DNA from 2 places in the Streptomyces sp. CMB-StM0423 genome. Region 2 is predicted to be linked to the other one. Evidence: predicted binding sites of a transcription regulator. Region 2 holds the regulator's gene; the other holds the start of a gene.
The links. The regulator HrcA, encoded in region 2, represses chaperone genes, less so after heat shock. The targets are predictions, from matches to a motif close to TTNGCACTCNGNNNNNCNGAGTGCNAA.
Positions count from the first base shown of each region.

Region 1: a site for HrcA is predicted at 2,632-2,658, ahead of groES (co-chaperone GroES). Genes of this name have one in related genera too.

Region 1 is NZ_CP025407.1:3,142,343-3,146,750, reverse strand. It holds gene CXR04_RS13290 (class I SAM-dependent methyltransferase) at 1-593, opposite strand, end outside; gene CXR04_RS13285 (polysaccharide deacetylase family protein) at 706-1,638, shown strand; gene CXR04_RS13280 (polysaccharide deacetylase family protein) at 1,635-2,570, shown strand; gene groES (co-chaperone GroES) at 2,807-3,115, shown strand; gene groL (chaperonin GroEL) at 3,240-4,408, shown strand, end outside.
Region 2 is NZ_CP025407.1:5,832,997-5,837,404, reverse strand. It holds gene dnaJ (molecular chaperone DnaJ) at 15-1,148, opposite strand; gene hrcA (heat-inducible transcriptional repressor HrcA) at 1,149-2,174, opposite strand; gene CXR04_RS25330 (MBL fold metallo-hydrolase) at 2,317-3,021, shown strand; gene CXR04_RS25325 (DUF3097 domain-containing protein) at 3,032-3,856, shown strand; gene CXR04_RS25320 (helix-turn-helix domain-containing protein) at 3,953-4,408, shown strand, end outside.

The sequences.
Region 1 (4,408 bases), 2.7 Mb from region 2:
AGCGGCGGTGAGTACGCCTCGGGGTCGAAGACGCGGGTACGCCCCCTGGCGCCGCCGCCCACCCGCCGCGCCGGGTCGACGAACACCGCGTCGTACCCGGAGATGTCCACGTCCCCCACCTCCGCGCAGCGCACCTCGACCAGCTCCGCGACCCCCAGCGCCGCCGCGTTGGCCCGCGCGGCGGCGGCCGCCGCCGGGTCCCGGTCGACGGCGAGCACCGCGATCCCGGCCCGCGCCAGCGCCACCGCGTCGCCGCCGATGCCGCAGCACAGGTCGGCGACCCGGTCGACGCCGAGTGCCGCGAACCGCGCCGCGCGGTGCGCCGCCACCGCCGTACGGGTGGCCTGCTCGACGCCGTCGGGGGTGAAGTACATCCGCGCGGCGTCCGCCCCGAACTTCGCCGCCGCCCGCTGCCGCAGCCGGGACTGTCCGAGCGCGGCGGAGACCAGCTCCGCGGGGTGGGTGCGGCGCAGCCGGGTGGCGAGGGCCAGTTCGTCGGCGGGATCGTGCTCGCGCAGCTCGGCGAGGAGCGCCTGCCCCTCGGGGGTGAGGAGGGCGGCGAGGGGGTCGTCGGGGGCGTCGGGGCCGTGCATGGGCCCATTGTCCGCTGTCCGCCATGCGGGCGCCCGTGCGGCGTGGCGCCATGACACCCCGTTCCGTACTGGCAGGATGCGGGCTCTGGAACTAATACGACAAAAGGATAAAATGCTCCCACGTGCCCGACCCCGCACCGGCCTCCTCGCCCTGGCCGTCACCGCCGCGCTCCTCGCCTCCGCCTGCTCCTCGGGTACCGCCGGACCCGACCACCCCCGCCCCCTCACCCACCCCTACGGGGACGCCAAGCCCGCCGTCGCCGGCGGCCTCGCCGCCGCCCCCGCCCGAGCGCTCGCCCGCACCGCGCAGCACCAGCGGCGCGTCCACGCGCAGCGGCTCGCCACCGCCCGCACCTGGGGCCTGGACGCCACCCCGCTGCTGCCGCCCGCCCCGCCGCGCAGCAAGCCCGCGCTCGCCACCGAACCCGGCTTCGAGGCGAACGGCGGCGGCCCCGGCCTGCCGCCCGTCATCACCCGGGTACCGACCGACGACCGCGTGATCTTCCTGACCATCGACGACGGCTACCGCAAGGACCCCGAGCTGCTGCGCATGCTGCGCGAACTCGACGTGCCCGTCAGCGCCTTCCTCGCCGACGAGGTCGCGCGCGACGACTACGGCTACTTCCGCGACCTCCGCGACCTCGGCACCACCGTCAGCAACCACACCCTCCACCACCCCAACCTCCGCGAACTGCCCTACGAGGCCCAGCGCGAGGAGATCTGCGGCCAGCAGCGCGTCCTGGAGCGCGAGATGGGCACCAAGCCGCGGATCTTCCGGCCGCCGTACGGCAATTACAACGCCGACACCCTGCGCGCCGCGAAGGACTGCGGCATCGGCCTCGTACCGCTCTGGCAGCAGGAGGCGTTCCCGGGGCGCTGGACGTACTCCCGCGCGGACACCGCTTTCCACCCCGGCGATATCGTGCTCACCCACTTCGAAGGACCTTCCGAATTCGGCGGCACGATGACCGATATGCTCCGTACGGTGCTCCGTAAGGCGAACGACGAGGGCTTCGCCGTTGCCCGCTTGGAGGACTACGTATGAGGCGCACCCGCCGCTCCGGGCGGCGGTCGTCAGCCGCTGCGATAGCCGCCGTCTGCCTGCTCGCGCTCACCGCCTGCGCGGACGCGGCCAGACCGCCAGAGGAGTGGTTCCCGCAGAGCGCGGAGGAGTCCGCGGCGCCCGGGGACGGGCGGGCGGACGGCAAGCCGGGCACGCGGCACGCGGGGCGTACGCCGCGGGCGCTGCCCGGCGGTGACGGCACAACCCGCAAGGACGTCGCCCGCGCCGGCGGCCCCGAGGCGTACCGCCGCTGGGGCCTCGACCGCCCGCTCGCCGCCCCGCCCACGCCCCCCGCGAGCCGCCCGGTGCGGCCGGGGGAGTCCGGGCTGCCGGCGGTCGCGGGCCGGGTGCCGACGCGGGACAAGGTCGTCTTCCTCACGATCGACGATGGCTGGGACAAGGACCCCGAGCTGATCCGGATGGCGGCCGATCTGCGGCTGCCGTTCAGCATGTTCCTCTCCGACTCCGCGGCCGGCGGGGACTACGGCTACTTCGAGGAACTGCGGCGCCTCGGCAACTCCGTTCACGGCCACACTCTCACCCACCCCGACCTCACCTCCCTCCCGTACGCCGGACAGCGCCGCCAGATCTGCCGCCAGCAGGAGCGGGTCGCCGCTGCCTTCGGCGTCCGCCCGACGCTCTTCCGGCCGCCCTACGGCACGTACGACGAGGCGACGCTGCGGGCCGCCGCCTCCTGCGGGGTGCGCGCGATGCCGCTGTGGCGGGCCGACATGAAGGCGGGCGGCCTGGAGTACCGCAGCGGCGACCGGCTGCGCCCCGGCGACATCGTGCTGGCGCACTTCCGGGGTCCTGAGCAGCAGGGCGGGCGGACGATGACGGACGTGGTGGCGGAGTTCCTACGGGAAGTCCAGCGGCAGGGCTTCACGGTGGCCCGTCTTGAGGACTACATGTGACGCGGGCGGGGGCGCGGCTCGTACGACTGTACGGCCGGCGGCGGGCGACGCGGGTGGCAATCTGGCACTCGGCTTGACCGAGTGCTAAAGGGCGGCATAACCTCGGCTCTGGCACTCCCCCAGGGAGAGTGCCAACACAGCGACGAGGCGGATCCGGCACCCGCGACGACGGGTCCTCCAGGGTCGCCACCCCAGACATTCAACCCCGCGAGATCTCCGAAGGGGGAGGTCGGATCGTGACGACCGCCAGCACCAAGGTTGCCATCAAGCCGCTTGAGGACCGCATCGTGGTCCAGCCGCTCGACGCCGAGGAGACCACGGCCTCGGGCCTGGTCATTCCGGACACCGCCAAGGAGAAGCCCCAGGAGGGCGTCGTCCTTGCCGTCGGCCCGGGCCGCTTCGAGGACGGCGACCGGCTGCCGCTCGACGTCTCCGTCGGCGACGTCGTTCTCTACAGCAAGTACGGCGGCACCGAGGTGAAGTACAACAACGAGGACTACCTCGTCCTCTCTGCCCGCGACGTGCTCGCGATCATCGAGAAGTAATCGGGGCGCTTCCCGCTTCTTCCCAACCAGGCCGCGCCCCGGATCCGTTCGCCGAGCAGGACATATCGAAACGGGCCGGGGCGTCGGCGCTCCCTACGGCGCCCTTTGAGAGGACCCACGTTCCATGGCGAAGACTCTGAAGTTCGACGAGGACGCCCGCCGCGCTCTTGAGCGCGGCGTGGACAAGCTTGCCGACACCGTGAAGGTGACGATCGGCCCCCGGGGCCGCAACGTCGTCATCGACAAGAAGTTCGGCGCCCCGACCATCACCAACGACGGCGTGACCATCGCCCGTGAGATCGAGGTCGAGGACCCGTACGAGAACCTGGGCGTCCAGCTCGTGAAGGAGGTGGCGACCAAGACCAACGACGTCGCGGGCGACGGCACCACCACCGCCACCGTGCTGGCCCAGGCGCTGGTCCGCGAGGGCCTGCGCAACGTGGCCGCCGGCGCCTCCCCCTCCGCGCTCAAGCGCGGCATCGACGCCGCCGTCGCGGCCATCTCCGACGAGCTGCTGAAGGCCGCCAGCCCGATCGACTCCAAGTCCGACATCGCCGCGGTCGCCGCGCTGTCCGCGCAGGACGAGCAGGTGGGCCAGCTCATCGGCGAGGCCATGGACAAGGTGGGCAAGGACGGTGTCATCACCGTCGAGGAGTCCAACACCTTCGGCCTGGAGCTGGACTTCACCGAGGGCATGGCCTTCGACAAGGGCTACCTCTCGCACTACATGGTGACCGACCAGGACCGCATGGAGGCGGTGCTGGAGGACCCGTACATCCTGATCAACCAGGGCAAGATCTCCTCCATCCAGGACCTGCTGCCGCTGCTGGAGAAGGTCATGCAGGCCGGCTCCGCCAGGCCGCTGCTGATCGTCGCCGAGGACGTGGAGGGCGAGGCGCTGTCCACCCTCGTCGTCAACAAGATCCGCGGTACGTTCAACTCCGTCGCGGTCAAGGCCCCCGGCTTCGGCGACCGCCGCAAGGCGATGCTCGGCGACATGGCCACCCTCACCGGCGGCACCGTGGTCTCCGAGGAGGTCGGCCTCAAGCTCGACCAGGTGGGCCTTGAGGTGCTGGGCACCGCCCGCCGCGTGGTCATCACCAAGGACGACACCACGATCGTCGACGGCGCCGGCAAGTCCGACGAGGTCGCGGGCCGGGTCGCGCAGATCAAGGCCGAGATCGACGCCACGGACTCCGACTGGGACCGCGAGAAGCTGCAGGAGCGGCTGGCGAAGCTGGCCGGCGGCGTGTGCGTCATCCGCGTCGGCGCGGCCACCGAGGTCGAGCTGAA
Region 2 (4,408 bases):
CCCCTGCCGGGGTGCTAGCGGCCGCTCCAGGCGTCCTTCAGCCGCGAGAACAGCCCCTGCTGGCCCGGTTTGAAATGGCCCTGGGGGCGCTCCTCGCCGCGCAACTGGGCGAGTTGGCGAAGGAGCCGCTCCTGCTCCGGGTCCAGCTTCTGCGGCGTCTCGACCTCCACGTGCACGACCAGGTCGCCCCGGCCGCCGCCGCGCAGATGCGTGACGCCGCGCTGGTGCAGCGGAATCGACTGCCCCGACTGCGTACCGGGGCGGATGTCGACCTCTTCCAGGCCGTCGAGCGTCTCCAGATTGACCTTCGTGCCCAGGGAGGCCGCCGTCATCGGGATCGTCACCGTGCAGTGCAGATCGTCGCCGCGGCGCTGGAAGATCAGGTGCGGCAGCTCGCGGATCTCCACGTACAGGTCGCCCGCGGGGCCGCCGCCCGGGCCGACCTCGCCCTCGCCGGCGTGCTGGATGCGGGTGCCGGTGTCGACGCCCGCGGGGATCTTCACCGTGAGCGTACGCCGCGAGCGCACCCGGCCGTCGCCCGCGCACTCGGGGCACGGCGTGGGCACGACCGTGCCGAAGCCCTGGCACTGGGGGCAGGGCCTGGAGGTCATGACCTGGCCGAGGAAGGACCGGGTGACCTGCGAGACCTCGCCGCGGCCGCGGCACATGTCGCACGTCTGCGCCGACGTACCGGGCGCCGCGCCCTCGCCGTTGCAGGTGCCGCAGACCACCGCGGTGTCGACCTGGATCTCCTTGGTGGCGCCGAACGCCGCCTCCTCCAGCTCGATTTCGAGCCGGATCATGGCGTCCTGGCCGCGCCGCGTGCGCGAGCGCGGGCCGCGCTGGCCCGCCTGGCCGAAGAAGGCGTCCATGATGTCGGAGAGGTTGCCGAAGCCGCCGGCGCCGAAGCCGCCGGCCGCGGCGCCGTTCTGCGACAGCGGGTCGCCGCCGAGGTCGTAGATCTGCTTCTTCTGCGGGTCCGACAGCACCTCGTAGGCGGCGTTGATCTCCTTGAACCGCTCCTGGGTCTTCGGATCCGGGTTCACGTCCGGATGCAGCTCGCGGGCGAGTCTGCGGAACGCCTTCTTGATCTCCTCCTGCGACGCGTCACGTCCGACGCCGAGGACCGCGTAGTAGTCCGTGGCCACTTATGACTCCGCCAGGATCTGTCCGACGTACCGTGCCACTGCGCGTACCGCTCCCATCGTTCCGGGGTAGTCCATGCGGGTAGGTCCGACCACGCCGAGCTTGGCGACGGCTTCACCGGTGTCGCCGCCAGAACCGTATCCGACGGAGACGACCGAGGTGGAGGTGAGCCCCTCGTGGTCGTTTTCATGGCCGATACGCACCATCACGCCCGGTTCCTTCGCCTCGCCGAGCAGCCGCAGGAGCACCACCTGCTCCTCCAGCGCCTCCAGCACCGGCCGGATGGTGAGCGGGAAGTCGTGGTCGAAGCGGGTGAGGTTGGCGGTGCCGCCGATCATCAGCCGCTCCTCCGTCTCCTCCACCAGCGTCTCCAGCAGCACCGACAGCACGGTCTGCACCGTGCCCCGGTCGTCCGCGGGGAAGGGCTCCGCCAGGTCGGCCACCAGCCGCGGCACGTCGGCGAACCGGCGGCCGACGACACGGCTGTTGAGCCGGGCGCGCAGGTCGGCGAGGGAGTCCTCGCTGAACGGCGCCGGGCAGTCGATCATGCGCTGCTCGACCCGGCCGGTGTCGGTGATGAGCACGAGCATCACGCGCGCGGGGGCGAGTTGGAGCAGCTCGACGTGGCGCACGGTCGAGCGGGTCAGCGACGGGTACTGCACCACCGCCACCTGCCGCGTCAACTGCGCCAGCAGCCGCACGGTGCGCCCCACGACGTCGTCGAGGTCGACGGCGCCGGACAGGAAGTTCTGGATCGCCCGCCGCTCGGGCGCGCTCAGCGGCTTGACGTCGGCGAGCTTGTCGACGAACAGCCGGTAGCCCTTGTCGGTGGGGATGCGGCCGGCGCTGGTGTGCGGCTGGGCGATGTACCCCTCGTCCTCCAGGGCGGCCATGTCGTTACGCACCGTCGCCGGGGAGACACCCAGGTGATGCCGCTCGGTGAGCGCCTTGGAGCCGACCGGCTCCTCCGTACCCACGTAGTCCTGGACGATGGCGCGCAGCACTTCGAGCCGGCGCTCGCTGAGCATGCTGCCCACCTCCGTACTCGGGGTCCCGTCCGGTCGTTCCGCCGCTGGCACTCGACGGCGGGGAGTGCCAGGGTTCCGGGCCAGTGTACGGCCGGGTAGGGCAGCCCGGGCAAGGCGGCCTGTCAGGTTATAGCGTCGGGGTATGGGTGGCGGTTGGGAAGAGCTGGCCCCGGACGTCCTGCGGCGCCGGCTGCCCCGCTGGGACGCGACGGCGGGCGCGGTGGGCGGAGCGGAAGGCGTGCTGCTCGTGGACACGGGCGCCTCGCTGCGGGAGGGCGCGGAGCTGCGCCGGGCCGTACGGGACCGCTTCGGCCGCCCCGTGACCCGTATCGCGCTCACGCATCCGCACTTCGACCACGTGCTCGGCACCGCGGCCTTCGCCGGCGCCGAGGTCTACGGCCCGGCGGGCATGGCCGCGCACCTGCGCGGCCCGGGCGCGGACGAGCTGCGCGCGGACGCCGTACGCCACGGGCTGAACCGCGACGCGGCGGCGGAGGCCGTCGACGTCCTGGTCGCCCCGCGGCACCCGGTCTCCGGCACGTACCCGCTGGACCTCGGGGGCGGCCGGGAGGTGCTGCTGGTCGAGCTGGGCCCGGCGCACTCGTCGCACGACATGGCGGTCTACGTCCCGGGCCGCCCGGCCGTCGTCTTCTGCGGCGACCTGGTGGAGGAGTCGGGCCCGCCTTCTGTGGGCCGGGATGCGACCCCGGCCCGGTGGCCGGCGGCGCTGGACCGGCTGCTGGAGCTGGGCGGTTCCGGGGCGGTCTACGTCCCGGGGCACGGGGCGGCGGTAGGGGCGGACTTCCTACGGGCCCAACGCGACGAACTGGCGGGACGCTTGTCGTAATCTCACTTCCGTGCGCCGCTACGACACCGACCTCACGCCCCCCTGGAAGAAGCCGCAGCAGCCGGCCCCCGAGGTGGAGGCCGAGCCCGATCTGGTGGTGGAGGAGGTGGCGACGGGCTTCTGCGGCGCGGTCATCCGCACGGAGAAGACCGCGGAGGGCCCGACGGTCACCCTGGAGGACCGCTTCGGCAAGCACCGGGTGTTCCCGCTGACGCCGCGGGGCTTCATGATCGACGGCAAGGTGGTCACGCTGGTACGCCCGGGCCGTACTCGCCAGACGGGCCCCCTGCTCTCAGCCTCCGGCTCGATCGCGGTGCGCGACCACACCGCGCGCGTGGCCCGCGCCGGCCGCATCTACGTCGAGGGCCGCCACGACGCGGAGCTGGTGGAGCGCGTCTGGGGCCACGACCTGCGGGTCGAGGGCGTGGTGGTCGAGTACCTGGAGGGCGTGGACGACCTGCCGTCGGTGGTCTCCGCCTTCGCCCCCGGCCCGGACGCGCGCCTGGGGGTGCTGGTGGACCACCTGGTCCCGGGCACGAAGGAGTGGCGCATCGCGGAGTCGGTGACGAGCAGCCACGCGCTGGTGGTCGGTCACCCGTACGTGGACATCTGGGAGGCGGTCAAGCCCGCGTCGGTGGGCATCGCGGCGTGGCCGAGGATCCCGCGGGGCGAGGACTGGAAGACGGGCGTCTGCCGCGAACTGGGCTGGCCCCCGGACACGGGCGCGGCGTGGCGCCGCATCCTGGAGTCGGTGAGGACGTACCGCGACCTGGAACCGGCGCTGCTGGGCCGGGTGGAGGAACTGATCGACTTCGTCACGACCCCGGGTTCCTGAGGACCGGCGCACGAATCGTCCGGTCCGTGAAAACCCCCGTCCTATGCTGGCGAGTGGACGGCACGCCACTCGCCAGCATAGGACGGGGGTTGTCTCATGGGCGACGACGGCTCAACCGGCGCCCGGCTGCGCGGCTTTCGCCGCCGCCGCGGCCTGACGCAGGAACAACTCGCCGAGGCCGCCGGGCTGAGCCCGGGCGTGGTCAAGAAGATCGAACGCGGGGGGACCGCGCGCGTAGAGACGTACCACGCCCTCGCCCGAGCGCTGCGGGTCAGGACCTCCGCACTGTTCGAGCCCGCCGGGCCACGGCAGAACCCGCGCGCGGACGACGACAACGTGGACCTGCTCGCCCTGCGCCGCGTGATCTCCCCAGCCGTGACCCTCTCGGGCCGGCTCGTACTGGACGACGCCGCCGACGAAGAGCCCGACCTCGACCGGTTGCGGGCAACCGCCACCGCCGTCGCCCTGGCCTACCACCGAGACCACTACCCGCGCGTCGCGGAACTGCTGCCGGAGCTGATCCGCTCCGCCCACACGGCCATCGACCACTTC